DNA from 2 places in the Kineococcus deserti genome. Region 1 is predicted to be linked to the other one. Evidence: predicted binding sites of a transcription regulator. Region 1 holds the regulator's gene; the other holds the start of a gene.
What was found. The regulator HspR, encoded in region 1, represses chaperone genes until heat shock. The targets are predictions, from matches to a motif close to ANTTGAGNCNGNCNGNCTCAANT.

Region 1 (14,404 bases):
GAGCCGGACCAGGACGTACCGGTTGGCCTCGCGCACGATGCGGCCCAGCCGCTTGCGCGCCTTGACGTCGCTGTCGGAGTCGCGGATGCGCTTGCGCTTCAGGCTGTGCGAGCCGATCGCCCACAGCCACGGGCCGCTGCGGGCCAGGCCCTCGATGTCGGCCTCCTCGCCGTCCGGGCCGGGCAGGTCGACGAGCTCGGCGAGCGGGACCGTGATCTGGTGGGCGAAGGACTGCACGCGCCCGTCCACGAGGACGGCCGTGAGCCGCTCGACGGTGGCCGTCTCGTCGCCGGCCACCCACAGGTGGGAGCCGTCGGTGCGGACGGCCGACAGGTTGACGTGCGTGCCCCCGGCCTTGGAGGCCTCGTCGAAGTGCAACGGGATGCGCCGCTTCGGTTCCACGTCGGGAACAGCGTGCGGCAGGTCGTGGGAGTTCCCGGGAACAAGGAGCGCGGCTCGTGAGTTGAGCCCATCAGACTCAAGGTGAGTGCGGTTCGACTTGACAGCCGGAACCGGCTCGGGGAACTTGAGTGGGGAACGCTCAACAGTCGTCTCAGTGAGGAAGAGGGCCAGTCATGGCACGTGCGGTCGGCATCGACCTGGGAACCACCAACTCCGTCGTCTCCGTCCTCGAGGGTGGTGAACCCACCGTCATCGCCAACGCCGAGGGCGGCCGCACCACTCCGTCGGTCGTCGCGTTCGCCAAGAACGGCGAGGTGCTCGTCGGTGAGATCGCCAAGCGCCAGGCCGTGACCAACGTCGACCGCACCATCCGGTCCGTCAAGCGTCACGTCGGCACCGACTGGAACGTCTCGATCGACGACAAGAAGTACACGCCGCAGGAGATCAGCGCCCGCGTGCTGCAGAAGCTCAAGCGCGACGCGGAGAGCTACCTCGGTGAGGCCGTCACCGACGCCGTCATCACCGTCCCGGCCTACTTCTCCGACGCCCAGCGCCAGGCGACGAAGGAAGCCGGCGAGATCGCGGGCATGAACGTCCTGCGCATCATCAACGAGCCCACCGCGGCCGCGCTGGCCTACGGCCTGGAGAAGGGCAAGGAGGACGAGCTCATCCTCGTCTTCGACCTCGGCGGCGGCACCTTCGACGTCTCCCTGCTCGAGGTCGGCAAGGACGAGGACGGCTTCTCCACCATCCAGGTCCGCGCGACCTCCGGTGACAACCACCTCGGTGGTGACGACTGGGACCAGCGCATCGTCGACCACCTGCTGAAGAAGGTCCAGGGCGCGTACGGCATCGACCTGTCCAAGGACAAGATCGCGATGCAGCGTCTGCGCGAGTCCGCCGAGCAGGCCAAGAAGGAACTGTCGACGGCCACCAGCACCGGCATCTCGCTGCAGTACCTGTCGATGACCGAGAACGGCCCGGTGCACCTCGACGAGCAGCTCACCCGTGCGCAGTTCGAGCAGATGACCCAGGACCTGCTGGACCGCACCAAGAAGCCGTTCCACGACGTCATCTCCGACGCCGACGTGAAGCTGTCCGACATCCACCACGTCGTGCTCGTCGGTGGTTCCACCCGCATGCCCGCGGTGACCAACGTCGTCAAGGAGCTGACCGGCGGCAAGGAGCCCAACAAGGGCGTGAACCCGGACGAGGTCGTCGCCATCGGCGCCGCCCTGCAGGCCGGTGTCCTCAAGGGTGAGCGCAAGGACGTCCTGCTCATCGACGTCACCCCGCTGTCCCTGGGCATCGAGACCAAGGGCGGGATCATGACCAAGCTCATCGAGCGCAACACCGCGATCCCGACCAAGCGCTCGGAGGTCTTCACGACCGCCGACGACAACCAGCCCTCGGTGCTCATCCAGGTGTTCCAGGGCGAGCGCGAACTGGCCCGCGACAACAAGCCGCTGGGCACGTTCGAACTCACCGGCATCGCCCCGGCCCCGCGCGGCGTGCCGCAGGTCGAGGTCACGTTCGACATCGACGCCAACGGCATCGTGCACGTGAACGCCAAGGACCGCGGCACGGGCAAGGAGCAGTCGATGACCATCTCCGGCGGCAGCGCGCTGTCGAAGGAGGACATCGAGCGGATGGTCAAGGACGCCGAGCAGCACGCGAACGAGGACAAGCAGCGTCGCGAGGAGGCCGAGGCCCGCAACCAGGCCGAGGCGCTCGTCTACCAGACCGAGAAGTTCATCGCCGACAACTCCGACAAGCTCCCGGCCGACGGCAAGGAAGAGGTCGAGAAGGCCCTGGCGGAACTCAAGACCGCCCTGGCCGGTACCGACGCGGCCGAGATCAAGGCCAAGTCCGACGCCGTCGCGCAGGCCTCGCAGAAGCTGGGTTCGGCCATGTACGCCAACCAGCAGTCCGAGGGTGCCGCCGCCGGTGACGCGGGCGCCTCGGCCGGCCCGGACTTCACCAAGTCCGACGCCGCGGACGAGGACGTCGTGGACGCCGAGGTCGTCGACGACGAGAAGGACAAGTGATGTCGGAGGAGTTCGCCGAACCCACCGTGGTCCGCGACAACCGCCGCATCGATCCCGAGACCGGCCAGGTCCGGGGCGAGTCCACGGCCGCACCGACCCCCACCGAGGCTGCGCAGCCCGCGCAGCCCACGGTGGGCGGCCCGGACGACGGCGCGGCCGAGGCCGGGCTCGAGGCGGCGCAGTCCCTCGCGGCCCAGCGGCTGGAGGAGCTCCAGCGGCTGAACGCGGAGTACGTCAACTACAAGAAGCGCGTCGACCGCGACCGCGACGTCGCCAAGAACGCGGCGCTCGCGGGGGTGGCCGAGGCCCTGCTGCCGGTCCTCGACGACATCCACCTCTCGCGCGAGCACGGCGACCTCACGGGGCCGTTCGTCGCGATCGCGGACAAGCTGGAGAGCACGCTGACGCGGTTCGGGCTCGAGCGCTACGGCCAGGACGGCGAACCGTTCGACCCGGCCGTGCACGAGGCGCTCATGCACAGCCACTCCGACGAGTACGAGGTGGCGACGTGCGTGAAGGTGCTGCAGCCCGGCTACAAGTTCGGCGAGCGCGTCCTGCGCCCGGCCCGCGTCGCGGTGGCCGACCCCCAGGGATGAGTTCGGTCGTCGAGGGAGGAGGACGTCGATGAGCATGCAGGACTGGGCCGAGAAGGACTTCTACGCGATCCTCGGCGTCTCCCACGACGCCGACGCGGCCGAGATCAAGAAGGCCTACCGCAAGAAGGCCCGCACGTTGCACCCGGACGCCAACCCGGGGGACGCCGCGGCCGAACAGCGGTTCAAGGAGGTCGGCGAGGCCTACGCGGTCCTGTCCGATCCCGAGCAGCGCCGCCAGTACGACGGCGTCCGCGCCATGGTCGGCGGCGGGGCCCGGTTCTCCTCCGGGGGAGCCGGGTCCGCCGGCGGCGGCGCCGGGTTCGAGGACCTGCTCGGCGGGTTGTTCGGGCAGGGTCGCGGTGCGCCCGGCGGCGTGCGGTTCGGAACTCCCGGCGGCGCGTCCGGCGGGGGTTTCGAGGACCTGCTCGGCGGCCTGTTCGGCCAGGGCGGCGCCGGTGCCGCCGGGGGTTTCCCCGGTGGTTTCGGCGGAGCCCCCGGTGGTTTTGGCGGAGCCCCCGGTGGTTTCGGCGGGGCCCCGGGCGGGACCCAGGCGCCGCCGCGCGGCCAGGACCTCGAGGCCTCCGCGCGGGTGTCGTTCCGCGACGCCCTCGACGGCAAGACCGTCTCCCTGCGGGTGCCCGACCCGCGGGGCGGACCGGCGCGGACCGTCAACGCCCGGCTGCCGCAGGGGGTCCGCGACGGGCAGAAGGTCCGGTTGCGCGGCAAGGGGCTTCCCGGCGCGGGCGGTCAGGCCGGCGACCTGCTGGTGACCGTGAACGTCGAGCCGCACCCGGTGTTCCGCCGGGACGGGGACGACCTGCGGATGACCCTGCCGGTCTCGTTCGACGAGGCCGTGCTCGGCGCGACCGTCGACGTCCCGACCCTGGACGGTGCCACCGTGCGGGTGAAGGTCCCGGCCGGCACCCCGTCGGGTCGTTCGCTGCGGCTGAAGGGCCGGGGGGTCAAGCGCTCGCGCTCGACCGACGAGCGGGGTGACCTGTTCGTGACGATCGAGGTCGTCGTGCCGCAACGGGTCGACGGCGCCGTGCGCGAGGCCGTCGAGGCGTTCGCGAAGGCGACCGCCGGGGACGACCCGCGCGCGGGCCTGGCCGACCGCGCCCGCAGCTGACGCACCACCGGGGAGGTCCGGGACGAGGGGAGGGAGAGGAACGTGTACGACGACGACAACCCGTTGTTCGTGATCTCGGTCGCGGCCGAACTCGCGGGGATGCACCCGCAGACGCTGCGCCAGTACGACCGCCTCGGCCTCGTCTCGCCCAGCCGGGCCCGTGGCCGGGGGCGCCGCTACTCCGCGCGGGACATCGCGCAGCTGCGTGAGGTGCAGCGCCTGTCCCAGGAGGACGGCGTGAACCTCGCGGGGATCAAGCGGATCCTCGACCTGGAGAACCAGGTGCTGGCCCTCGGTCAGCGCGTGGAGGAGCTCGAGGCCGAGATCGCGCTGGTCCGCCAGCAGGCCCGCCGGATCTTCGCGGCCGGCATGGCCGGCGACATCGTGGCGACGCCGATGGGCCGCCGCCCCGAGTCGCAACGGTCCACCGCCCTCGTGGTCTGGCGGCCCGAGCGCACCCGCTGAGTTCCCCTGCGAGGCCCCGTCCACCACCCGGTGGGCCGGGCCTCGTCGTTCCCCGACCAGCCAGCCCCGGCTCGCCACGCCCTGCACCTCGCGGCCCCCGACGTCGCGTCCGTCCGGGCTTGACCCCGCAGGCTAATCCAATTAGCTTCGGGCTAATGTTGTTAGCCAGCGGGGAGGACGTCATGACCGAGCACCTGCAGATCGGCGGGGGCACCATCGCCTACGAGGTGACGGGCGAGGGACCGCTCGTCGTCCTGGCCCACGGGATGGGTGACAGCAGGCGCTCCTACCGCTTCGTCGCCCCGACGCTGGCCGCCGCCGGTTACCGGGTGGCCGGCGTGGACCTCCGCGGCTGCGGCGAGTCCAGCGTCGGCTGGAACGGCTACAGCCGCACCGACATCGCCGGCGACCTCCTGGCGCTGGTCCGCCACCTCGGGGGGCCCGCCGTGATCGTGGGCCAGTCGATCAGCGGGGGAGCCGCGACCATCGCGGCGGCCGGCGCCCCGGACCTCGTCAGCGGCGTGGTGGAGCTCGCGCCGTTCACCCGCCGGCAGTCGATCGACCTCGCCGGCCTGCTCCGGGTGCGGCGACACCGGCGGGGGATGGTCCACCTGGCCCTGACCGCCGTCCTGGGGAGCGTGCCGAACTGGTCCAAGTACCTCGACCTGGCCGTGCCGGCCAAACCGGCCGACTGGGACGCCGAACTCGCCCGCATCGAGGCCGGGCTGCGCGAACCCGGCCGGATGCAGGTGCTGCAGGCCATGGGGAAGTCGGCTCCGACGGACGCGGGGGAGCAGCTGGGCAACGTCCGCTGCCCCGTCCTGGTCGTCGAGGGCAGCGCCGACCCCGACTGGGCCGACCCGCGCGCCGAGGGTGAGCGCATCGTCGCCGACCTGCCTGCCGGTCTGGGGGAACTCGCCGTCATCGAGGGCGCCGGCCACTACCCGCACACCGAGACGCCCGAGCGCGTCGTCGACCTCGTCCTGCCGTTCCTGACCCGGACCCTGGCCCGTGCCTAGGGCCGGACTGGCCCCCGCCGCCGTCACCGAGGCCGGCGCCGCCCTGGCCGACGAGCGGGGTTTCGACCAGCTCAGCATGGGGGTCCTGGCCGAGCGGCTGGGCGTGCGGCCCCCTTCCCTGTACAAGCACGTCGACGGCCTGGCCGACCTCTCGCACCGGATCGCCGTCCTGGCCGCCGACCAGCTCGCCGACACCCTGCGTGGCGCGACCCAGGGCCTGGCCGGCGGCGACGCCCTCGTCGCCGCCGCGCGGGCCGTCCGGCAGTTCGTCCGGGAGCACCCCGGCCGGTACGCCGCCACCCTCGGCGCGCGCCCGACCGGCCCCGACGACGCCTACGCGGCCGCGACGGGACGGGTGCTGGAGTCGCTGGCGGCCGTGCTGCGCGGCTACGGCATCGATCCCGGGCAGGAGGTCCACGCGCTGCGGATGCTGCGCAGTTCCCTGCACGGGTTCGCGACGCTGGAGGTGGGCGGCGGGTTCCAGATGGCCACCGACGTCGAGGAGAGCTTCGGCTGGATGGTCGGGTTCGTCGACCGGGGGCTGCGGGCCACGGCCGCCGGTGGGCGCGACCGGGTTCCCCGCACGGCATGATCACCTCATGACCTCCAGCGTCCTGGCCGTCGGCTCCTACACCGCCGCCACCGGCGGTCGCGGCCCCGGCGTCGCACTGGTGCGGCGCGATCCGCGGACCGGTCGGCTCGGTGCCGTGGGACCCGTCGACGACTGCCCGTCCCCGTCCTTCCTGGTGGCCGGCGCGGACGGGACCGTGCACGCCGCTCACGAGGTCGAGGAGGGTTTCGTCTCCTCCCGCCGCCCCGCTGCCGGCGGATGGGAACTGCTCGGCGAGGCGCCCAGCGGCGGATCCTCCCCGTGCCACCTCTCGCTGGCCCCGGGTCTCCTCCTGGTCGCCAACTACGGCGGTGGGGTCGGCGTCCTGGACCTGCGCGACGGTGCCGTCGCCCGGTTGCGGCAGACGTTGCACGGCAACGGGTCCGGCCCGGACAGCGAACGGCAGGAGGCCTCCCACCCGCACTCCACGCGCGTGCTGGGCGAGCAGGTGGCGGTGTTCGACCTGGGCACCGACGAGATCCGCGTGCACGCGCTGACCGGTGAGGGGCTGTCCGCCGACCCCGTGCAGACGGTGCACCTGCCCCCCGGGACCGGCCCGCGGCACGCGGCCGTGGCGGACGGGCGGCTGTTCGTGGCCGGTGAGCTCGACGCCAGTGTCACCTCGCTCGCGGTCCGGGACGGCCGCCTCGGCGACCCCGTCACCGCACCGGCCCTGGCCGTCGGCGTGCCCGAGCGGGTGTACCCCTCGGAGATCTGCCCCGCGCCCTGGGGGCTGGTGGTGGCCAACCGGCGGGCCGAGGTCCTCACGCTGCACGAGGTCGTCGACGGGATGGCCCGGCCGGTGCGCGACGTCCACCTCGGCGCGGTGAACCCCCGGCACGTCGTCGCGATCGGCCGGCACCTGTACGTCGCCGCGCAGGACTCCGACCGGATCGTGCACCTCGCGCTCGACGACGACCTCACCGTCGCCGACCGGTCCGTCGCCGAGATCGGGTCGCCGGCCTGCGTGCTGCCGCTCTGAAACCGGTGGACGGCTGAACCACCGCCCCGCATCCTGGGCCCACGCGGACGAGGGGGGAACGTGGACGAGGAGGTCCTGACCGGCGGCGGGGTCAACGAGGTCGTGCGGATCGGGCGGACGGTCCGCCGGCCGACCGGCCCGTGGTCGCCCCGGGTCCACGACCTGCTGCGGCGCCTGGAGGGTTTCGCTCCCGTCCCGCGCGTCCTGGACGTCGTCGACGGTTTCGAGGTGCTCGACTTCCTGCCCGGGGTCGTGGCCAACCACCCCGTCCCCGACGAGGCTGCGACCCGCACCGCGCTGGTCGGTGCCGCCGAACTCCTGCGCGACTACCACGCGGCCACGGCGGGTTTCGCGGCCGCACTGCCCCGCGACGGGTGGCTGTTCCCGGTCCAGGACCCCGTCGAGGTGGTGTGCCACGGCGACTTCGCCCCGCACAACTGCGTCCTGGACGGCGAGCGCGTCGTCGGGCTGATCGACTTCGACACCGCCCGGCCGGGTTCCCGGCTCACCGACCTCGGCGGTGCGGTCTACCGGTGGGTTCCGTTGTCGGCGCCGGGCCACGACGGCGTCCGCCCGGGAACCGCGGAACAGGCCGTGCGGCTGGCCACCTTCGCCGGCGCCTACGGGATGACGACGCACGACCGGGACGGTCTGCTCGACGCCGTCCTGGACCACCTGCACGGGCTCGTCGCCTTCATGCACGCCCAGGCCGCCGCGGGCAGCGCGGCGTTCGCCTCGCACATCGCCGCCGGGCACGACCGGCTCTACCGCGCCGACGCGCAGTACCTGCGGCACAACCGGTCCACCTTCGAGGACGCGATCCGCCGGTGACGGTGGAACCCCCGCTCCGGTCCCCGGGACCTGCTGGGACGGGCGCAGGACCGGGGCGGGGGAGAAGCGTTGCGCAGGATCGTGGGGACGCTGGGCGTGGCCGCGCTGGCCACCGGTCTGCTGAGCGGGACGGGACCAGCGGCGGCTGGGCCCCGGGTCCCGTCCTGGCGTACTCCGGGGTCGGCCAGGACCGCACCCACCTTCGTCGACGGCGGGGCGCTGGCGCTGGTGCGCAGCACCCCCACCGCGCGGTCGGTCGCCGTCGTGGGCCGCGACGGTGCCCTGGCCCTGGCCCGGGAACTGGCCGAGGCCCCCGAGCGCGTCGAGGACGTGCTCGCCTCCACCGACCGCACGTCGGTCCTGGTCGCCGGGCGGGCGCTGCCGTCGGCGGACGGGGCGTCCCCGGACGTCTCGATCTGGTGTCAGCCGCTGGACGGTTCGCCGGCGGAGGTGGTGAGCGGCCACGGGTCGGCCGGGACCTTCGAGGCCACGGTCGGCGCGCGGGCGGCGGCCGCGCCCGTCGTCGAACGCCGCACCCGCACACCCCGCTGAGGGGTTGCACCACGCCCGCACGGGGCAGGGGAAGGGCATGACGAACCTGCGCAACCCGGCCCTGCGGTCGGTGGCCGACCAGTCCGAGGCCGAGCGCGGCGGCCCGGGCAGCATCCTGTCCCGCCAGAGCCGCGACCACGCCGAGCTGGACGAGCTCATGCGCGCCTACGACCGGGCGACCTCGGCGCAGGAGCGCGGACGGCTGGTCGCCGAGGTCGCCGAGCGGGCGTTGCGGCACGCCTTCGCCGAGGAGACCGTGCTGTTCCCCGCCTACCGCCGGTTCCTCGCCGGTGAGGACGACGAGCTGACCCGGCACATCGAGGGCGACCACCAGGCCGTGAACGACGCCCTGGTGCGGTTGCAGCGGGCCGATCCGGCGTCGGCGGACTACGACGCGGTGGTCCGCGCCACGTTCGAGGTGATCCGCCACGACGCCCACGACGAGGAGGACGACCTCCTGCCCCGGCTGCAGCAGGCGGTCAGCGCGCGGCGGCTGCGCGCGATCGGCGCGGCGTGGGAGGCCCAGCGCCGCACCTCGCCCACCCGGCCGCACCCGCGCGTGCCCCGCGAGCCTCCGGGCAACGTCCTGGCCGGGATCCCGCTGGCCGTGTCCGACCGCGTCAAGGACGGCGTCGACCACGCGCTGCCCGTGGGCAGCACCCGGCGCCGGCTGGCCCCGCTGGTCCTGCTGGCCCTCGCCGCCGGGATCGTCGTGGCCCGGCGCCGCGCGGGCTGAGTGCGCCGCCCCCTGCGTCGCAGCCGCGCGTGACCGCGAAGGTCGGACTGTCGACAGTCGACGTGTGACCACGGGCGAGTTCTGCCGGGTAGGTTTCCGTCATGGTCGCGACGGCTGGTCCGCTCAGTTCCCTCGGTCCCGTGGAGCGCACGACGCGCCGGGAGCAGATCCTCGTCAAGCTGCGCGACGCGGTGAGCACCGGAGTCCTCGCCCCCGGCACCCACCTGGCCGAGATCGAGCTCAGCGAGTCCCTCGGCGTCAGCCGCGGGACCCTGCGGGAGGCCCTGCGGCACCTGCAGCAGGAGGGGTTGCTCGTCTCCGACAGCCGCGGCCGGCTGAGCGTGCGGGTCCTGGACGCCCGCGGGGTGCGGGAGGTGTTCGCCGTGCGCGGCGCCCTCGAGGCGCTCGCCTGCGAGGACCTGTGCGCCCTGCCCGACCGCACCGCGGTCGTCACCGAGCTGCGCGCCCGGCTGGAGGCGATGGCCGAACCGGGCCTGCCGCTGGCCGAGCTGGTGACCCGCGACCTGGAGTTCCACGAGGCCCTGTGCCGGGCCTCGGGCAACGAGACCCTGCTGCAGTCCTGGCTGCACGTCAGCGGCCAGGCGCGCGCGGCGATCACCGCCGCCGGCGCCGACCTGGCCCGCGTGAACATGGCCGTGGAGCGGCACGTCCCGCTCGTCGAGATCGTCGAGCGTGGCGACGCCGACGCCGGTCGTCGCTTCCTGCGCACGCACATGGAGGAGGCGGCGGACCACGTCGCCGCTCCGCTCGGCTGAGGCCGCCCGCGCGCCCTGCGGCCGGGCGTGACGTCCCCCGAGGGTGGGCGGACCCTTGCGCCGCCGGCGTGCTGGTGGGATGACGGAACCCCGGCGCTCCGCCGTGGAGTGCCCGGCGCCCGGGAGGACGTCATGACCTTCGCCTGGCCGCAGACCCTCGTCGAACCCACGCCGCGGCGGATCCGCGTCCGCCTCGGCCACCGCCTGATCGCCGACTCCGAACGCGCGCAGCTGCTCGTGGAGTACGGCCCGCAGTCCTTGCCGACCTACTACGTCCCGCTCGACGACGTCACCCCCGGTGCGCTGCTGCCGGACGGACCGGGGGCGGACGGCCGTGAGCAGTTCACCGTCCGCGCCGGTGACGTCGAGGTTCCGCGGGGGGCGTGGACCCGGGCGGACGTCACCGGCCCCTTCGCGGCACTGGCCGGCGCGGTGACGTTCTCCTGGGAAGCGCTGGACTGGTACGAGGAGGACGAACGCGTCCACGTCCACGCCCGCGACCCCTACAAGCGCATCGACACCCTCCGCTCGTCCCGGCGGGTGCAGGTCTTCGTCGGCGGGGTGGAGGTCGCGAACAGCGTGCACCCGCTGCTGCTGATCGAGCAGCCGCTGCCGCGACGGTGGTACCTGCCGTGGACGGACGTGCGGAGCGACCTGCTGGAGGCCAGCGACCTGGTGACCCAGTGCCCCTACAAGGGGCGGGCGCGGTACTGGTCGGTGCGGGCGGGCGGTGAGTTCGTGCCGGACGGTGCGTGGAGCTACCCCGATCCGGTCCCGGAGAACCCCAAGATCAAGGACCTCGTGTGCTTCTTCGACGAGCGGGTCGAGGTGCGGGTCGACGGCCGGGTGCAGGCGCCGCCGGAAACTCCCTGGTCGTGAGCAGCGCCGTCATCGTCACCGCCGTCGTGCTCGACGCGTCGCGCGCCGGCCGCTGAGCACGACGAAGGGCCGGGACGACGTCCCGGCCCTTCGTGGGGATCGAACTCAGCGCTCGATCTTGTCCAGCTTCAGCATCTTGGTGATGACGCTGTCGAGTTCGTCGTCGCGGAAGATCTTCTTCCAGTCGTCCTTGACGATGGACTCGCGGCCGTAGTCCATCGCGATGAGGCAGGCGTCGGAGAACGGGTTGGAGCCGCGCAGGGTGTTGGTCAGCGCGATCTGCACGTGGCCGAAGAGCATGGCCTTGGCGGCCTCCTCGGGGACACCCACGGTGTGCACGGTCTCGTGCAGGGCGTCCTTCAGCAGCGCGCCGATCATGCAGGCCACGGTCTCGACCAGGGTCGGCTCGAGGACGGCCAGCTGCTTGACGGTCACCCAGTGCACGGTGTCGACCGGGCCGTACATGATCCGGATGACGTCCTCGGCGACTGCCCGCTTCTGCAGGTCGTCGTGCTCGAACGCCGCGACGACGTTCTGCAGCGCGGCCTCGCCGCCGAAGTTGTCCTTGTACTCCTCGGGCTTGGTGCGCTCGAGGAAGACCGAGGGGTGGCAGGGGTGGGCGCAGGCCTGCAGGACGTCCTCGCGCTGGGCGAGCAGACCGGCGTAGGCGGCGGCCGGGTCGAGGGTGACCAGGATCGAGCCGGGCTTCATGGCCGGGACGACCGACTGCGACACGACGCCCAGGACGGTGTCCGGGACGGCGAGGATGACGACGTCGGCGCCGTCGATCGCCTCTTCGGTGGAGACGGCGGTACGGCCCTCGGCGGCCATGCGCTCCTGGCCGGCGGGGGAGTTCTCCGCGTAGCGCAGGGTGTGGCGCGACTTCATGAGGTTGCGGGAGACCCGCATGCCCATCTTGCCGCCGGCGCCGACGACGGCGACGGTCACGGCCGGGGTCTCGGTGGTCACAGCGGTCTCAGACGTAGCGGTCACGATTCTCAGCTCCTAGCGGTTTCTCAGGCGTGGGTGGTCTTGGTGTCGGCGGCGGTGGCCGAGGTGGCCACGGCGGCCCGGCTGCGCCGCGACATGACGAGCAGGATCACGGCGGACAGGACGAGCAGGCCACCGGTGAGCCACAGCCCCAGCTTCTCGTCGCCGGTGAGGTCGGTCAGCCAGCCGGTGATGTACGGCGCGGAGAACCCGCCGATGTTGCCGAAGGTGTTGATGAAGGCGATGCCGGCGGCGGCCGCGGCACCGGTGAGGAACTGCGGCGGCAGCGACCAGAAGTTCGGCAGCGCCATGAAGATGCCGCACGCGGTGACGGCGATCACGAGGATCGTCAGGTACGGCGAGTTCATGTACAGCGCGATCGGGACGCTGATGCCGGCGGCCAGCGTCGGGACCGCGATGTGCCAGCTCTTGAAGCCGTTCTTGACGATGTGCCGCGACCACAGGAACAGGGCGATGGCGGCCGGGACGTACGGGACCGCGTTGACCAGGCCCTTCTCGAACACCGAGAACGTGGTGCCGAAACGTTCCTGGAAGCCGGCGATGATCGTCGGCAGGAAGAAGGCCAGGGAGTACAGGCCGTAGATCAGGCCGAAGTACGCGACGGCCAGGGCCCACACGCGGCCGACGCCGAGGATGGCGCGGGCGGAGTGGGTGCCGCGGGACTCGCTCTCGGCGCCCTCGGAGTCGAGTTCACGGCGCATCCAGGCGCGCTCGTCGGCGGTCAGCCACTTGGCGTCCTCGGGCTTGTCGGTCAGGTAGAACCAGCACGCGATGCCCATGAGGATCGCCGGCACGCCGACGCACAGGAACATGAAGCGCCAGCCCTCGAGGCCGAACACCCCGTGGCCGGACTGCATGAGGAAACCGGCCAGCGGGGCGCCGACGACCGTGGTCAGCGGCTGGGCCAGGTAGAAACCGGCGAGCGCCTTGCGGCGGTACTCGCGCGGGAACCACATCGTGATGAAGAGGATGGCGCCGGGGAAGAACCCGGCCTCGGTCACGCCGAGGAGGAACCGCAGCCAGTACAGCTGGGTCGCGTCCTGCACCCAGGTGAACAGGACGGCGACGATGCCCCAGGTGACCATGATGCGCGCCAGCCACTTGCGGGCACCGAAGCGGTGCAGCGCCATGTTGCTGGGGATCTCGAGGATGATGTAGCCGACGAAGAAGATGCCGGACGCGAACCCGTACTGGGCCAGCGTCAGCCCGAGGTCGTCGTTCATCCCGTTCGGGCCCGCGAAGCTGATCGCGGTCCGGTCGAGGTAGTTGATGAAGAACATCACCGCGACGAACGGGATGAGCCGCACTGCGGCCTTCCGCAGTGCGGTGCTGCCTGCCGGTTGCGTGGTGTCCATGGAGGGCGTGCTCCCTTGCACGGGTCGAATGTCGAGTCGTTGACATGTGGGAGAGCGCCGCCCGGGCGGACCGGTCGGCGGGAAGACTGTCGCACCCGGGGCCGCGATTGGTCAACCGGTTGCGAGGCTCACCGGGGTGCTTGGTAGCCCGTCAGGGTTCGCAGTGACCGGGCGGTCCAGTCGGCCTCCACCTGGCACGTCGACGCAACGTCACCCTGAGGCAGCAGCCAGTGCTCGAGGACCTGGTGGACGCGGGTCGGGTCCGGCTGCACGACGGCCAGCAGGTCGCGGTAGTCGAGCTGGCCCTCGCCCAGCGGGCAGCTGGCCAGCGTGAAGCCGGCCCACCCCTCGCGGCGGGTGAACGCGAAGTCCTTGACGTGGATGTTGACGACGCGACGGGCCAGCCGGCGCACGACGTCGCGCGGGTGCTCGACGTTGGCCACGCAGTTCGCCGGGTCCAGGACGATCCCGAGGTTCGGCGAGTCGATCGCGTCCACGATCTCGAGCAGCTCGGAGGTCATGATCTGCTCGTAGGTCTCCAGGCCGAGGGTGACGCCGGCGGCCTCGTACTCGGGCACGACCGTGCGCAGCCGGGTCAGGGTCTCCTCGGTCGTGGGGCGGTCGGGCACCCCGTCGACCACGGCGAACACCATGGAGCGGACGGTCCGTGCGCCCAGGGACCGCGCGTGGGCGAGGTGCGTGCGCAGGTGCTCCACGCCCGTTCCGCGGGTGCCGGTCTCCAGGACCAGCCCGCGCTCGGCGGCGGCCTCGCGCAGCTGCGCCGCGAGCTCGGGGGTCAGTGCCTCCAGGTCGGGGTGGTCGCAGATCTGGAACACCTCGCCCCCGAGGTCGGCGATCTCGTGCAGCATCTGCAGCAGCGACAGGGGTTGCGGTGCCGAGGCGTCCCAGCGGTGGCTGTACGCGTAGGTGGACACTCCGATGGCCACGATGCCTCCTCGATGCCCCGGACGGGGCGCTGGATTGGTCAACCGGTTGCAGGGTATCGTCCCGTC
Region 2 (14,404 bases), on a different contig from region 1:
GGGACCACGTTGTCCTCGCTGTACATCCCGCACGGTGTGATGATCGGCGCCGGCCTCGTCGCGCTCGTCCAGGCCGGCCTGCTGCTGGCCCGACGGGACCGGGGGAAGGCCGACCTGGACCCGAGCCTCGCACCCGCTGTGGCGCCCTCCGCCCGTACCGTCGAGGACGACCCCACGACGGCGCCGACGGTCTCGGTGGAGCAGTTGCGCCGCACGATGTCCACCGGGTACGTGCTCTACGTCCTGGGAGCCGTCGTGCTGGCGGCCGTCACCGGGGTGTGGGCGGACATGCCCGTGCTCGCCGTCGTCGGCTGGGTCCTCTTCGCGGCGTTCGCCGCGATCGTCCACGAACTCATCGTCGGTCTGGCCGCCATGCACGCCGGCTGGTTCCCCGCCTTCGCCGTCACGCTGATCTTCCTCATCTGCGGGTTGCTGCTCGGATTCCCGACCGTCCCGCTGGCCGTCCTCGTCGGTTACTGCGCTTCCACCGGGCCGGCGTTCGCCGACATGGGCTACGACCTCAAGGCCGGCTGGCTGCTGCGGCGGGACAACCGGCCCTACACGGCCTTCGAACTGGAGGGCCGTCGCCAGCAGCTGCTCGCCAGCGTCGTCGGGTTCGCCGTCGCGCTGGGCCTGGTCGCCCTGCTGTGGCGTTCCTACTTCGCCGACGGTCAGCTGCCCCCGGTCTCGATCGTCTACGCCGACACCATCGCCGCCGGGCTGGGCGACCCCGAAGTCCTGCGCAACCTGGCCATCTGGGCCGTGCCCGGTGCGCTCGTCCAGCTCCTCGGCGGGTCCAAGCGGCAGATGGGCGTGCTGCTGGCCACCGGTCTGCTCGTCGCCACCCCGAACGCCGGCTGGCTCGTGCTGGCCGCTCTCGTCGTCCGGTTCGTCTGGGTCCGCCGTCGCGGTGAGCAGGGCGAGACCGAGATGGCCCTCGTCGGCGCCGGTCTCATCGCCGGCGACTCGCTCAACTCCGTCGGGAGGATCTTCCGTGGCTGACCTCGGCGTCATCACGATCGGCCAGGCGCCGCGCACCGACCTGACCCCCGAGCTCGTGCAGTGGTTGCCGGGCGTACGGTTGCACGAACGAGGTGCCCTCGACGGCCTCACGCACGCGCAGATCGCCCGGATGTCCCCGCGCGAGGGCGAGGAGGTCCTCACGACGCGGCTCGCCGACGGCTCCTCGGTCGTCATCGGCCACGACCACGTGCTGCCCCGGATGCAGCAGGCGGTCACCGAGCTCGAGGAGCGGGGTGTCGACGCGGTCCTGCTGGCCTGCACCGGCACCTTCCCGCACTTCGAGCACCGGAAACCGCTGCTGGTCCCGGAACTCATGATCGGCCCCGGCGTCGCCGCGCTCGCCGGCCGGGCGGCGACCGTCGGGATCCTCGTCCCGTTGCCGGAGCAACGCCAGCACCCCGACGGCAAGTACGCCGCGCTCGCCGCGAGGACCGTCGTGGCCGACGCGACGCCGTACTCCGCTCAGGACGAGGGGTTGCTCGCGGCCGCCGACGACCTGCGGGCCCAGGGTGCGGAACTGATCGTCGCCGACTGCATCGGCTACTCCCAGCGGATGCGCCGGCTGGTGTCCCGGCGCGCCGGTGTCCCCGTGGTCCTGGCCCGGTCGATCGTGGCGCGGCTGACCGCCGAACTGCTCGACGACGGGACCGCCGCGTGAGCCCCCTGGTCGGAGTGGTCCGGGTCGTCACCAGCGACGACACCGAGTTCCTCGACCGGCACGGCCGCCTCCTGGAGTCCGAGCAGGGACTGCGGACCCTCACCCGTTGCCTGCCCGACCAGCCGCGTGGCGTCTTCGACGACGCCACGTTCGCAGCCGCCGTCCCCAAGGTGCGCGACCTGGCCGTCGAGCTGGCCGGCCAGGTCGACGTGGTGGTCATCAGCTGTGCAGCCGATCCCGGTCTGGCCGAGGCGCGGGCAGCGGTCGACGTGCCCGTCGTCGGTGCCGGATCGGCGGCCGCGGGCCTGGCGCTGGCGCTCGGCCGCCGCGTCGGTGTCCTGGACCTGACCGCGCGGACTCCCGAGTCGATCACGTCCGTCCTCGGCAGCCGCCTGCACCTCGCCCGTCAGCCCGACGGCGTGCGTGAGACCCGCGACCTGCTGACCGAGCAGGGACGGGTCGCGTGCCTCACCGCGGCTCGCCGGATGGTCGAGGACGGCGCCGACGTCCTGCTGCAGGCGTGCACCGGGATGACGACCACCGGTCTGGCCGCACAACTGCGCCGCGAACTCCGAGTGCCCGTCGTCGATGCCGTGCGCGCCGCCGGCACCGTCGCCGCGCTCGCCGCCTGAGAACCCGAAGAAGCCCCACCAAGGAGAAGCACCTGTGTCCTGGCGTCACGTCCTGAACCTCTTCGACCTGCTCGACTCGCCCGCCGCGAGCGGGACGGCCGCGGCCGACCTGCTCACCGCCCTGGGCGCCGAGGACGTCGTCGTCACCCCGGTCACCGGTCCGAAGGGGACGACCGAGTTCGTCCGGCTGACCATCCCGGGCACCGACGGCAGGTCGGCCGGCGGGAGCGCCCCGACGCTCGGCATCGTCGGGCGGCTCGGCGGGCTGGGAGCCCGTCCCGAGCAGATCGGTTTCGTCTCCGACGGTGACGGGGCGCTGGCGGCCCTGTCGGCCGCCGCCAAGCTGCTGGAGATGGCCTCCCGCGGCGACCGTCTGCCCGGCGACGTCGTGGTCGCCACCCACGTCGACCCCGACGCGCCCACCCGCCCGCACGACCCGGTCCCGTTCATGGACTCGGCCATCGACATGTCGGTGACGAACCAGTACGAGGTCCTGCCGGAGATGGACGCGATCCTGTCCATCGACACCACGCGCGGCAACCGCATCGTCAACCACCGCGGGTTCGCCATCACCCCGACGATCAAGGAGGGGTGGATCCTGCGGGTCTCCGAGACCCTGCTGGACTGCGTCGAGCGCACGACGGGCCTGAACCCCGTCGTGCTGCCCATCACCACCCAGGACATCACGCCGTACGGCAACGGTGCCTACCACGTGAACTCGATCGTGCAGCCGACGACCGCGACGTCCGCACCCGTCGTCGGTGTCGCCCTCACCGCCGTCACCGCCGTCCCGGGGTCGGCGACGGGGGCCTCGGACCTGCAGGCCGTCGAGTCCGCGGTGCGGTTCGTCATCGAGGTGGCCAAGGACTACGGCCGCGGGATCGCCTCCTTCCTCGACGAGGAGGAGTTCGCGGACCTGGTGTCCCGCTACGGTTCCCTCGCCCACCTGCAGACGATGGGCGCCGACAGCTGACCGCTGCCCCCACGGCCGGAGCGCCGGCCGTGGGGCAGGGCCGGGTCAGAACCCCGCGACCTCGTGCGGTTCGTACGGGGCCTCGAGCTCGGCGACCTCCTCGGCGGTGAGTTCCAGCTCGATCGCGGCCAAGGCGTCCTCGAGGTGGTGCGGTCTGGTCGCCCCCACGATCGGCGCGGTCACGACGGGGTTCTGCGCGACCCAGGCCAGCGCGACCTGCGCCCGCGGGACCCCACGTCGTTCAGCCACCCGCGCCACGGCCGCGACGATCTCGGCGTCGGAGTCGCGGTACAGGGTCTTGCCGAACTCGTCGGTCTCGGAGCGGCTGGTCGTGGCGTCCCAGTCGCGGGTCAGCTTCCCGCGGGCCAGCGGGCTCCACGGGATGACGCCGATGCCCTCGTCGGCGCACAGCGGCAGCATCTCGCGCTCCTCCTCGCGGTAGAGGAGGTTGTAGTGGTCCTGCATGGTGACGAACCGCGTCCAGCCGTTGAGGTCCTGCAGGTGCAGGGCCTTGGCGAACTGCCACGCCCACATCGAACTCGCCCCGAGGTAGCGGACCTTGCCGGCCGCGACGACGTCGTGCAGCGCCTGCAGCGTCTCCTCCAGCGGGACCGTCGGGTCGAACCGGTGGATCTGGTACAGGTCGATGTGGTCGGTGCCCAGCCGGCGCAGGGAGTTGTCGACCTCGGTGAGGATCGCCGCGCGCGACAGGCCCGCGCCGTTGGGGCCCGGGCGCATCCGGCCGTGCACCTTGGTCGCGATGACGACCTCCTCGCGCGGCACCGCGGCCAGCAGCGTCTTGCCGACGATCTCCTCGCTGGAGCCGTCGGAGTACACGTTGGCGGTGTCGAAGAAGTTCACGCCGGCGTCCAGGGCGCGGTGCAGGAAGGGGACGCTGTCCTGTTCGGACAGCGTCCAGGCGTGGTTCCCGCGCTGGGGGTCGCCGTAGCTCATGCAGCCGAGCACCAGCCGCGAGACCTCGAGGCCGGTGTGGCCGAGCTTCACGTAGTCCATGCCGGGATGCTGCCCGATCCTGCCGCCCGATCGCGCGGTGGAACCACCCACCGCACGCCTGGGCGATCGAACGATCAGCGCTGATCGAACGGTCTTGACCGGTTCCGGGAGCGCGCGGCACGGTGGCGATCACCGGGGACCGCGACGACGCGGTTCCCCCGAACAGCTCGGGAGAGCCCGTGACCGTGACCTCCGCGTCGCGCGGGTACCACCGCGACAGCCCCCACCCGGGCCGGCCCTGCGTCGCCCTGGCCATGGACCCCACCACCAGCCGCCGCGTCCTCGACGACGGTTTCCTGGCCCGGCTGGCCGCCGTCGCCGACGTCCGGCCGGGAGTGCTGGCGGAGTTCGGCTCGGCCGCGGCGCGACGGGCCCTGGCCGGAACCGACGTCCTGGTCACCGGGTGGGGGTGCCCGCCGCTGACCGCGCAGGTCGTGGCCGCCGCGCCGCAACTGCGGGCCGTCGTGCACACCGCCGGGTCCGTCCGCGGCCACGTGACGCCCGCGGTGTGGGAGGCGGGCATCGCCGTCTCCTCGGCCGCGCCGGCGAACGCGGTCCCGGTCGCGGAGTACACGCTCGCGGTGGTGCTGCTGGCCGGCAAGCGCGCCCTCGCCGCCGCCGCCGAGTACCGCCGCACCCGCGCGCGGATCACCGGCCCGCTGCGTGACGCCGTCGGGAACTTCGGCGCCACCGTCGGCGTGCTGTCGGCCTCCCTCGTGGGCCGGCGCGTCACCGAACTCCTGCAGCCGCACGACGTCCGGGTCCTGCTGCACGACCCGTACGTGCCCGACGCCGAGATCCGCGCGCTGGGCGCCGAACCCGTCGGGCTGACCGAACTGTTCGAGCGCAGCGACGTGCTCACCGTCCACACGCCCCTGCTGCCCGAGACCCGCGGTCTGGTCGACGCCGGGTTGCTGGCCCGGCTGCGGGACGGGGCGACCCTGGTGAACACCGCGCGGGGCGCCGTCGTCGACGCGCAGGCCCTGACGGCCGAACTGCTCTCGGGACGGTTGCAGGCCGTCCTGGACGTCACCGACCCCGAACCCCTGCCGCCGGAGCACCCCCTGTGGGACTGCCGCAACGTCCTGCTCACCCCCCACGTCGCCGGTTCCCTCGGCAACGAACTGCGCCGGCTCACCGCGGCCGCCGCCGGGGAGGTCGAGCGCTTCGCCGCCGGCGAACCCTTCGCCCACGCCGTGACCCGGGCCGCCATGGAGCGGTCCGCCTGAGCCAGGAGGTCTCGTGATCGACCCCGTCCGCTTCGCCGTCGTCGGCGCCGGTGTCATCGCCCAGCAGCACGGTCTCGTCCTGCACCAGCTCCGCCAGGAGACGGCGGGTGCGGTGGAACTGGTCGCCGTCGTCGACCCCGTCCGCTCGCGGGCGCAGGCCCTGGCCGACGAACGCGGTGGGCAGGTCCACACCTCGCTCGCCGAGGCCGTGGACGCCGTCGACTTCGACGTCGCCGTCGTCTGCACCCCCACCGGAACCCACGGCGAACTCACCGTGCAGGCCCTCCAGGCCGGCAAGCACGTCGTGGTGGAGAAACCCGCCGAGACCACCGTCGAGCGCATCGACGAGGTGATCGCCGCCCGTGACCGGGCCGGCACCCTGGTCAGCGTCATCTCCCAGCACCGGTTCGACCCCGCGACCGAGATCGTGGTGCGGGCCGTGGCGGAGGGGGAGTTCGGCCGGCTGACCTCGGCGGTCGCCTCGGTCGACTGGTGGCGCGGGCAGAGCTACTACGACTCCGGCGACTGGCGCGGCACCTGGGCCCTGGACGGCGGCGGTGCGCTGATGAACCAGGGCGTGCACACCGTGGACCTGCTGGTGGCGGCGATGGGCCGGCCCGTGGAGGTCTTCGGGTACACCGGCACGCTGGCCCACGAACGGGTGGAGGTCGAGGACGTCGCCGTGGGCGTCGTGCGGTTCGCCTCCGGGGCCCTGGCCACCCTGCACGGTTCCACCGCCGTCTACCCCGGGCTCACCGCACGGCTGCAGGTCCACGGGACACGCGGTTCGGCCGTGGTCGAGAACGACCGCCTGGTCTACTTCCACGGCACACCGGCCGGGCAGGAGGCACCGGAGGCCTTCATGGGCGGCAACGGCGCGGGCACGAACCAGGTGCAGCGGTTCGCCGGTCCCGACGGCGTCGTGCCGGCCCCGCCCACCAGCGTTCCGGGGCGGATGAACGACGCCCACCTGTACCAGTACCGCAACGTCCTGGCCGCCCTGCGCGGCGAGGAGGAACTGCGGGTGGGGCTGGAGGAGAACCGCCAGGCGGTCGCCGTCATCACCGGCCTGTACGAGTCCGTCCGCACCGGGGCGCCGGTGACCTTGACCGAACCCGCTCCCGCCCGCTGAACCCACTCACGAAGGAGGCGACGAGGATGTCGCGCAACGGCCGCCGGATCGCGGCGAACCCCATCCCCTACTGGGCGCAGGCCGGCAAGACCCGCGAGGTCTTCGAGCAGGCGTTCCGCGACTTCCAGGAGATCGGCTTCACGGCCGTCAAGGCCGACGTGCCCGAGGGCATGGGCGCCGCCGAGTACGCCAGGTGGCTCGCGGGTTTCGGGCTCAGTCCCTCGATCGGCCTGTTCAGCTCGCCGCTCGACGAGACGGTCGACGTGGGCGAGCTGCTCGAGCAGGCCCGGCGCTTCGGCGCGCAACAGGCCGAACTGGGCCTGGACCGCACGATGCTGTCCTCGATGGCGGTTCCCGCCCGGATGCGCACCCCGGCGGTGGGAGCCGACTTCGACCAGGGCCGGCTGGACCGGGCGATCGAGAACGCGGGACGGGTCTGCGAGGTGCTCCTGGCCGAAGGGGTCCGGCCGCTGCACCACTCCCACGTGGGTGGTGTGTTCGAGACGGAGGCCGAGGTCACGGCGTTGCTGGACGGGCTGGGACCGGACCTCATCGGTTTCGGTCCGGACACCGGGCACCTGCGCTGGGCCGGCGCCGATCCGCTGGATCTGATCCGGCGCTACGCGGACCGGATCGGCGGCGTCCACCTCAAGGACGTCTACCCCGACCACCTGCCCGCCACGGCGGACGGTGGCGACTACCGCTCGGTTTCGGGCAGCGGGCGGTTGTGGGCCGAACCTGGACGTGGGGTCCTCGACCTCGACGCGGTCGTGGCCGCGCTGCCGCCGGACTACGACGGCGACTACATGATCGAGGTCGACCACCCCAGCGTCGGCTCGCTGTACGAGTCGCACCGGATCTCCTTCGAGTGGGCGACGCGAGCCCTGGGTGAGGTGGCGGTGTCGTGACGGGAACAGACGGGTTGCGGGACATGGCGAACGCACGCCCGAACACCCCCCGTGGCGGAACCCGGCGTGCTAGGTTCTTCACCTCGAACCGGGTAAACGTTTACCTCGGGGTGCCGACGACGGAGGCCCCGCCGCGCCCGGGTCGATCCGTCCCAGCCCTTTCCGATGCAGGTGACGTGGCAGGAGCTCGAAGGTGAGATTCAACTCGACGCGCGAGAAGCCGGCGGCCCCGCCGACCGCAGCCCGGGTCCAGCACCGGCAGCCGGAGGTGCGACGCAGACGACGTCCCCTCACCCGGGACCAGGTGCTGCTGGTGGTCATCGGGCTCCCGGGGGCGCTGGCCCTGGTCCTCTTCCACTACGTGCCGCTGCTGGGCAACGTCATCGCCTTCCAGGACTACCAGCCCTACCTGGAGATCACCGAGGCGGACTGGGTCGGCTGGGCCAACTTCTCGTTCCTGTGGGACGGGAACCCGGAGTTCCTGAACGCCCTGTGGAACACCGTCGCCCTCACGATCATCCAGACCGTTCTCGTGTTCCCCGTCCCGCTGGCGCTGGCGCTGCTGCTGAACAGCCTGGCGGGGGAGCGGCTCAAGCGGACGCTGCAGTCGATCCTCTACCTGCCGCACTTCCTGTCCTGGGTGATCGTCGTGGCCCTCTTCCAGCAGATGCTCGGCAACGCCGGCATGCTCAACACCTTCCTGGTCCAGAACGACCTGCCCATCGTCCAGGTCATCGGGGCCCCGGAGTTGTTCAAGGCCCTCGTCACCAGCCAGGTGATCTGGAAGGACGCCGGCTGGGGCACCATCATCTTCCTGGCGGCGATCTCACGCATCGACCAGGAGCAGTACGAGGCCGCGGCGGTGGACGGGGCGAACGCGCGGCAGCGGCTGTGGCACATCACCCTGCCCGCGTTGAAGGGCCTGATCATCCTGCTGCTCATCCTGCGCCTGGGCAGCAGCCTGTCGGTGGGCTTCGAGCAGATCCTGCTGCAGCAGGGGCCGGTCGGCCTGCGGGCCAGCGAGGTCCTGGACACCTGGGTCTACAACAACGGCATCCTCGGCGGGAACTGGGGCACCTCCGCGGCGGCCGGCCTCGTCAAGGGGGTCGTCGGGGTCCTGCTGGTCGTCGGCGCCAACAAGCTGGCGCACGCCTTCGGTGAGAGAGGGGTGTACGAGAAGTGACCACCATCGAGAACGCCACCATCGGCGACAGCACGGACCGGCCGGCCACCAAGGACGGCAAGCGGCCGCCGTGGATGGAGAAGCCGCATCCCCTCACCCAGGCCGCGAAGTTCGTCGTCCTGTCGATCTGCGTCGCGCTGGTGATCGTGCCGTTCTGGTCGGTCATCGCCACGTCGCTGGCCGACCAGCAGACGATCAACGACTCCGGTGGGGGCATGGTGATGTGGCCGGGCGGCATCAGCCTGGACTCCTACGCCGCGGTGCTGTCCGGCGGTGTCGTCACCCGGGCCGTCATCATCTCCGTGGCCATCACCGTCGTGGGGACGCTGCTGTCACTGGCGGCCACCGCGGGGCTGGCGTACTGGCTCTCCCGTCCCCGCGCGGTCGGCGCCAAGCCGGTGCTGATGCTCCTGCTGGGGGCGGTGCTGTTCTCGCCCGGTCTCATCCCCAGCTACCTGGTGGTCAAGGAGTTCGGCCTCCTGGACTCCTACTGGTCGCTGATCCTGCCGGTGCTGGTCAACGCCTTCAACGTCATCGTGATGCGGGCCTTCTTCCAGGAACTGCCCAAGGAGCTGTTCGAGTCGGCGGCGATCGACGGCGTCGGGGCGTTCACGGTGCTGACCCGCATCGTGCTGCCGCTGTCCAAGGCCGTGCTGGCCGTGATCGGCCTGTTCTACGCGGTGGCGTACTGGAACGCCTTCTTCAACGCCCTGCTGTACATCCAGTCCAGCGAGAAGTGGCCCATGGCCCTGGTGCTGCGCACCTACGTCGTCAACCAGACGACCATCGGTGGTGACCAGGTCGGTGGTGAGGTGCTGCCGCCGCAGTTGCCGCTGCAGATGGCCATCCTGGTGATCGCGATCGTCCCCATCCTGCTCGTGTACCCCTTCCTGCAGCGCCACTTCGCCAAGGGCGTCATGATCGGCGCGGTCAAGGGCTGACCCCGCACCGCTGCTTCCAACCAGTTCGGATCGAGGAGGATCCATGTCCCACAGCGCTTTCCACCGGCCCATCGGGCGACGAGGGCTGATCGCCGGTGCCGGGGGTGCGGCTGCGTTGTTCGCCTCCGGCGGACTCGCCGGGTGTTCCGGCGGGAGCAGTGGTTCCAGCGGTGAGTCCGCCGAGAACACCGCCGTCCTGCCGACCTACGTCCCCTACACCGGCGTGCAGCCGGACCTGCCGGGGACCGAGGAGGGCGTCGACCCGGGGTTCTACAACTGGCCGGCCGAGAACCCCACTGCGGTGCCGGAGGTACCGGGGAACGGGGAGACGGTGACGGGGATGGCGAACATCTACTTCGCCGTCCCGCCGGGGCCGGGCAGCAACAGCTACTGGGCGGGACTGAACGAGCGGCTCGGGGTGGACCTGCAGCTGCAGATGGTCAGCAACGCCGACTACCTGCAGAAGTTCCCGACGACGATCGCGGGCAACGACCTGCCCGACATGCTCCAGGTGCCGAACGGCTTCCCGCCGCCGGTGCCGAACATGCCGCAGCTGCTGGAGAAGCGGTTCACCGACCTGTCCGAGCACCTGTCGGGCGACGCGGTGAAGGACTACCCGAACCTCGCGAACATCCCGACCCGCACCTGGCTGAACACGGTCTACAACAGCGGCATCTACGGCATCCCCATCCCGCGCGGGGCGATCGGCAACTACCACTTCATCCGGCAGGACCTGTTCGAGAAGGCGGGCGTCTCGCCCGCACCCGAGAGCTACGAGGAGTTCGTCGACGCCACCAAGGCGCTGACCGACCCCAAGCAGCGGCGCTGGGCCTTCAGCCAGATCAACCAGCCGCGGCAGCTGCTGGGACGCATGAACGACGAGCCGAACATCTGGGCCGAGGAGGGCGGCAAGCTCACCCACGTCTACGAGACCGAGCAGTACAAGCAGACCGTCACCGACCTCATCGCGATGTGGAAGTCCGGGGTCATGCACCCGGACTCGTTCAACCCCCAGCAGCCGTTCAAGCAGTTGTTCAACGCCGGAACGGTCGCCATCAACGCCGCCGACGGGTACCCGGGCTGGATCCAGTACCAGCTGGACAACGCCTCGAACCCCGACTTCAAGCTGGGACTGATGCCGGTCTACACGCGCGAGGGGGGCGAGCTGGCCCGGTGGAACCTCGGGAGCGGGTTCTTCTCCATCACCCTGCTGAAGCAGCAGGAGGACCCGGAACGGATCAAGCTCATCCTGCGGGTCCTGAACTGGCTGGCCGCGCCGTTCGGCACCGCGGAGTACAAGTACCGGCTGTTCGGTGAGGAGGGTGTCGACCACACCCTCGACGCCACGGGCAACCCGGTGCTCACCGAGACGGGCACGACGAACACGGTGCTGCCGATCCGCTACCTGGCCGACAGCCCGTACAACATCTACGTCCCCGGCCGCCCCGACGACGCCGACGTGCAGCACGACTACCAGTCGTTGGAGATCCCGACCGGCATCGCCAACCCGGTCCTGGGCCTGTACTCCAACACCGCCTCCAGCAAGAACGCCACGGCCGACAAGGCCTTCCTCGACGGGGTCTGGGACGTGGTCCAGGAACGGCGGCAGTTCGCGGAGCTGGACAACCTCATCGCGACGTGGCGCAGCGCGGTCGGCGACGCCATGCGGACCGAGTACCAGGACGCGCTGCAGAAGGCGGGGACGACGACGGGCTGAGCTGCGCTACGCCGCAGGCGAACACGGGCATTGAGTCGGGTGGACTCAGGTTGTGCTCCTCGACGGCGCTCGCACCGAGCGCCACGACCGTCCGAGGAGGACACACCATGTCCCAGTTGTCCGTGTGGCGCCGCAGCCCCTTCGACGCCCGTTTCGAGCAGCAGTTCGACACCCTGGTCCGCAACGCGTTCGGTCCGGCCACCCGTCCCACCGGCTTCGTCCCGGCCGCCGAGGTCGGCCGTGACGGGGACGACGCGGTCGTCCGGCTGGAACTCCCCGGTGTGTCCCTGGAGGACGTCACCGTCGAGGTCGAGCGCGGCAGCCTCGTCGTGCGCGGTGAGCGCAAGGACGTCCGCTCCGAGGACGAGCGCGGTCGCAGCGAGATCCGCTACGGCAGCTTCCGCCGCAGCTTCTCGCTGCCGAGCACGGTGAGCGCCGACGCCGTGAGCGCGAGCTACGACGCCGGGGTGCTGACCGTCCGCGTCGCCGGCGCGCACGCGGCCGCCCAGCCGACCCGCATCGCCGTGACGACGACGGCCCCCGCCGTCGGGACCACGAACGAGTCGTCCGCCGAGGTCACCGAGGCCTGATCTGGCCCCGGGGGAACGGATCGTTGACGCATCCGGCCGGTAGGTCCGGCCCGACGCGTCAACGGTCCGGTCCCCGCCAGCCCGTCAGCGCGCCAGGCGCACCGAACTCGACAGCAGCGCGGCGTGCACGAACGCCTGCGGCAGGTTCCCGCGCAGCTGCCGTTCCTGCACGTCCCACTCCTCGCTGAGCAGCGCCGCCGGGCCGCAGGCGGCGCGGTTGCGCTCGAAGAACCGGAACGCGTCGACCTCCTGGCCGTCGGCGTGCAGCGCCTCGGCCAGCAGGAAACCGCACAGCAGGAACGCCCCCTCGGTGGTGCCCAGCGGCATCGAGTCGGGGGAGTAGCGGTAGACGTGGTGGTCCTGGACGAGGTCGCGGCGCACCGCGGCCAGCGTCGCGCGCGAGCGCGGGTCGTCGACGGGGACCGCGCCGTGCAGCGCCGGGCGCAGCAGTGCCGCGTCCACGCCCGGCTGGCCCGGACTGCGCTGCCAGCGACCCTCCATCGGATGCAGGCAGTCGCGCGAGGTGCGCGCCAGGATGGTGTCGGCCAGCGCCGCGTACCGCGCGGCCTCACCCGGCGTGGACACCTGCGCCATGCACTTCAGCCCGGCCACGCACTCCAGCCGCGAGTGCGCCCACCAGTCGTCCTCGATCTCCCAGATCCCGGCGTCGGGTGTCTCCCAGCGCTTCTCGATGGCCGACACGACGACCTCGACGGCCCGTCGGCCGTCGGTGTCGAGCACGTCGAACCTCGCGGCCGAGGCCAGCAGCTGCAGGACCTCCCCGAAGGCGTCGAGCTGGAACTGCCCGCGCACGCGGTTGCCGGCGATGTCCCAGCCGCCGGGGTAGCCGGCCAGCCCCGTCGACCGCTCCTCGGGCACGGGACCGCCCAGCACCGTGTAGGCCGGGACGAGGTCGGGGCCGTCGGCCAGCACCCGCCGGGTCACGAAACCCACGAGGTCCTCGTACAGCGGGTACGGCGCCCCGCACTCGGCCAGCGCCAGGCCCGCGTAGCACTGGTCCCGGATCCAGGCGTAGCGGTAGTCGTAGCTGCGGCCCCTGTCGGCGTGCTCGGGCAGCGACATCGTCGCCGCCGCCGCCATCCCGCCGTCGTCCGAGGTCAGCCCGCGGATCACGGCGAAGGAGTGCCGCGCCTCGGTCGGGGCGATGCTGTCGGGCACCTCCGGCACGGCCGAGCGCCAGGTGTGCACGGTCGAGGTCCACGCGTGGTCCGGATCGGGGACCTCCTCGCGCACCCGCGTCCCCACCTCCAGCACCAGGTGGTGCTTCCCGCCGGCGGGAACGGCCAGGTGCGCCCGCAGGACACCGTCGTCCACGGCCGCCTCGCCCAGCCCGGACAACCGCACGTGCAGGTCGCCCGTGCGGGCCGTCCACCGGCCCGCGTCGTCGCGCTTGAGCGACCGCAGCGCCTTCGTCCCGAACTGGGCCCGCAGGTCGAACACGACGTCGACCTGACCGTCGCCCTCGACGGCGGTCACCTCGCGCAGCAGGACGGCGCACTCGGGGTCGCTGGGCATGGCCATCGCGTCGCGGCAGTCGATCGTGCCGTCCCCGCGGGAGGTCCAGTGGTGCCGGAACACCAGGGTTCCCGGTTCGTAGCACCCACCCCACGTGAACGGGTGCGAGGGGGTGACGGCGAACACGCCGCGGCCACCGAGCAGCGAGGCGAACACCGCGTCGTCGTGCCAGCGCGGGGAGCACATCCAGACCACGTCGCCGCGCGGGCCGACGACGGCCCCGCGGGCGCCGTCGGCCACGAGGGCGTAGTCGCGCAGGACGTGCGGCGGGAACTCGCGGGCCAGGTCCTCCGGGGTCACCCTCGCGCGCCGGTGGTCAGCAGCAGCTTGCCGACGTGCGAGGAACCCTCCATGACCTCGTGCGCGCGGGGGGCCTGCTCCAGCGGGAACCGGTCGTGCACGACGGGACGGACGACACCGTCGACCAGCAGCGGCCACACGTGGTCGCGCACGCTGGCCACGATCGCCGCCTTCTCCGCGGTCGGCCGGGTCCGCAACCCGGTGGCGTGCACCGAGAGCCGTTTGCGCAGCACCAGGCCCAGGTCGAGCTCGGCGCGCGTCCCGCCCTGGGTGGCGATCACCACCAGCCGCCCGCCGGTGGCCAGCACGTCGAGGTTGCGCGCCAGGTACGGGGCGCCGACGACGTCCAGCACGACGTCGGCACCGGCCGGTTCGAACTCCCGGACCCGTTCGACGAAGTCCTCCGTGCGGTAGTTCACGAGCAGTTGCGCGCCGAGGTCGGCGCAGCGTTCCAGCTTCTCCGGTGAACCCGCCGTCACCGCCACCCGGGCACCGACCTGGCGGGCCAGCTGGATCGCCATCGTGCCGATGCCGCTGGAACCGCCGTGCACGAGCAGCAGTTCCCCCG

Region 2: the regulator HspR is predicted to act here: its motif matches at 11,439-11,461, upstream of ACRYR2_RS15860 (Hsp20/alpha crystallin family protein).

The regions. Positions count from the first base shown of each region.
Region 1 covers NZ_JBJLSI010000037.1:1,938-16,341, reverse strand. Annotated here, with positions in the region: gene ACRYR2_RS21315 (DUF3616 domain-containing protein) at 1-402, opposite strand, end outside; gene dnaK (molecular chaperone DnaK) at 576-2,450, shown strand; gene grpE (nucleotide exchange factor GrpE) at 2,450-3,046, shown strand; gene ACRYR2_RS21300 (DnaJ C-terminal domain-containing protein) at 3,075-4,175, shown strand; gene ACRYR2_RS21295 (heat shock protein transcriptional repressor HspR) at 4,275-4,640, shown strand; gene ACRYR2_RS21290 (alpha/beta fold hydrolase) at 4,823-5,659, shown strand; gene ACRYR2_RS21285 (TetR/AcrR family transcriptional regulator) at 5,652-6,251, shown strand; gene ACRYR2_RS21280 (beta-propeller fold lactonase family protein) at 6,259-7,251, shown strand; gene ACRYR2_RS21275 (aminoglycoside phosphotransferase family protein) at 7,312-8,082, shown strand; gene ACRYR2_RS21270 (hypothetical protein) at 8,152-8,634, shown strand; gene ACRYR2_RS21265 (hemerythrin domain-containing protein) at 8,672-9,370, shown strand; gene ACRYR2_RS21260 (GntR family transcriptional regulator) at 9,511-10,146, shown strand; gene ACRYR2_RS21255 (DUF427 domain-containing protein) at 10,279-11,025, shown strand; gene ACRYR2_RS21250 (phosphogluconate dehydrogenase C-terminal domain-containing protein) at 11,131-12,018, opposite strand; gene ACRYR2_RS21245 (MFS transporter) at 12,042-13,391, opposite strand; gene ACRYR2_RS21240 (sugar phosphate isomerase/epimerase family protein) at 13,520-14,338, opposite strand.
Region 2 covers NZ_JBJLSI010000021.1:2,488-16,891, forward strand. Annotated here, with positions in the region: gene ACRYR2_RS15805 (OPT/YSL family transporter) at 1-1,002, shown strand, start outside; gene ACRYR2_RS15810 (AroM family protein) at 995-1,681, shown strand; gene ACRYR2_RS15815 (aspartate/glutamate racemase family protein) at 1,687-2,313, shown strand; gene ACRYR2_RS15820 (DUF1177 domain-containing protein) at 2,348-3,286, shown strand; gene ACRYR2_RS15825 (aldo/keto reductase) at 3,332-4,300, opposite strand; gene ACRYR2_RS15830 (hydroxyacid dehydrogenase) at 4,555-5,529, shown strand; gene ACRYR2_RS15835 (Gfo/Idh/MocA family protein) at 5,543-6,661, shown strand; gene ACRYR2_RS15840 (sugar phosphate isomerase/epimerase family protein) at 6,688-7,569, shown strand; gene ACRYR2_RS15845 (ABC transporter permease subunit) at 7,763-8,752, shown strand; gene ACRYR2_RS15850 (carbohydrate ABC transporter permease) at 8,749-9,693, shown strand; gene ACRYR2_RS15855 (extracellular solute-binding protein) at 9,737-11,410, shown strand; gene ACRYR2_RS15860 (Hsp20/alpha crystallin family protein) at 11,518-12,000, shown strand; gene ACRYR2_RS15865 (glycoside hydrolase family 15 protein) at 12,085-13,836, opposite strand; gene ACRYR2_RS15870 (NAD(P)H-quinone oxidoreductase) at 13,833-14,404, opposite strand, start outside.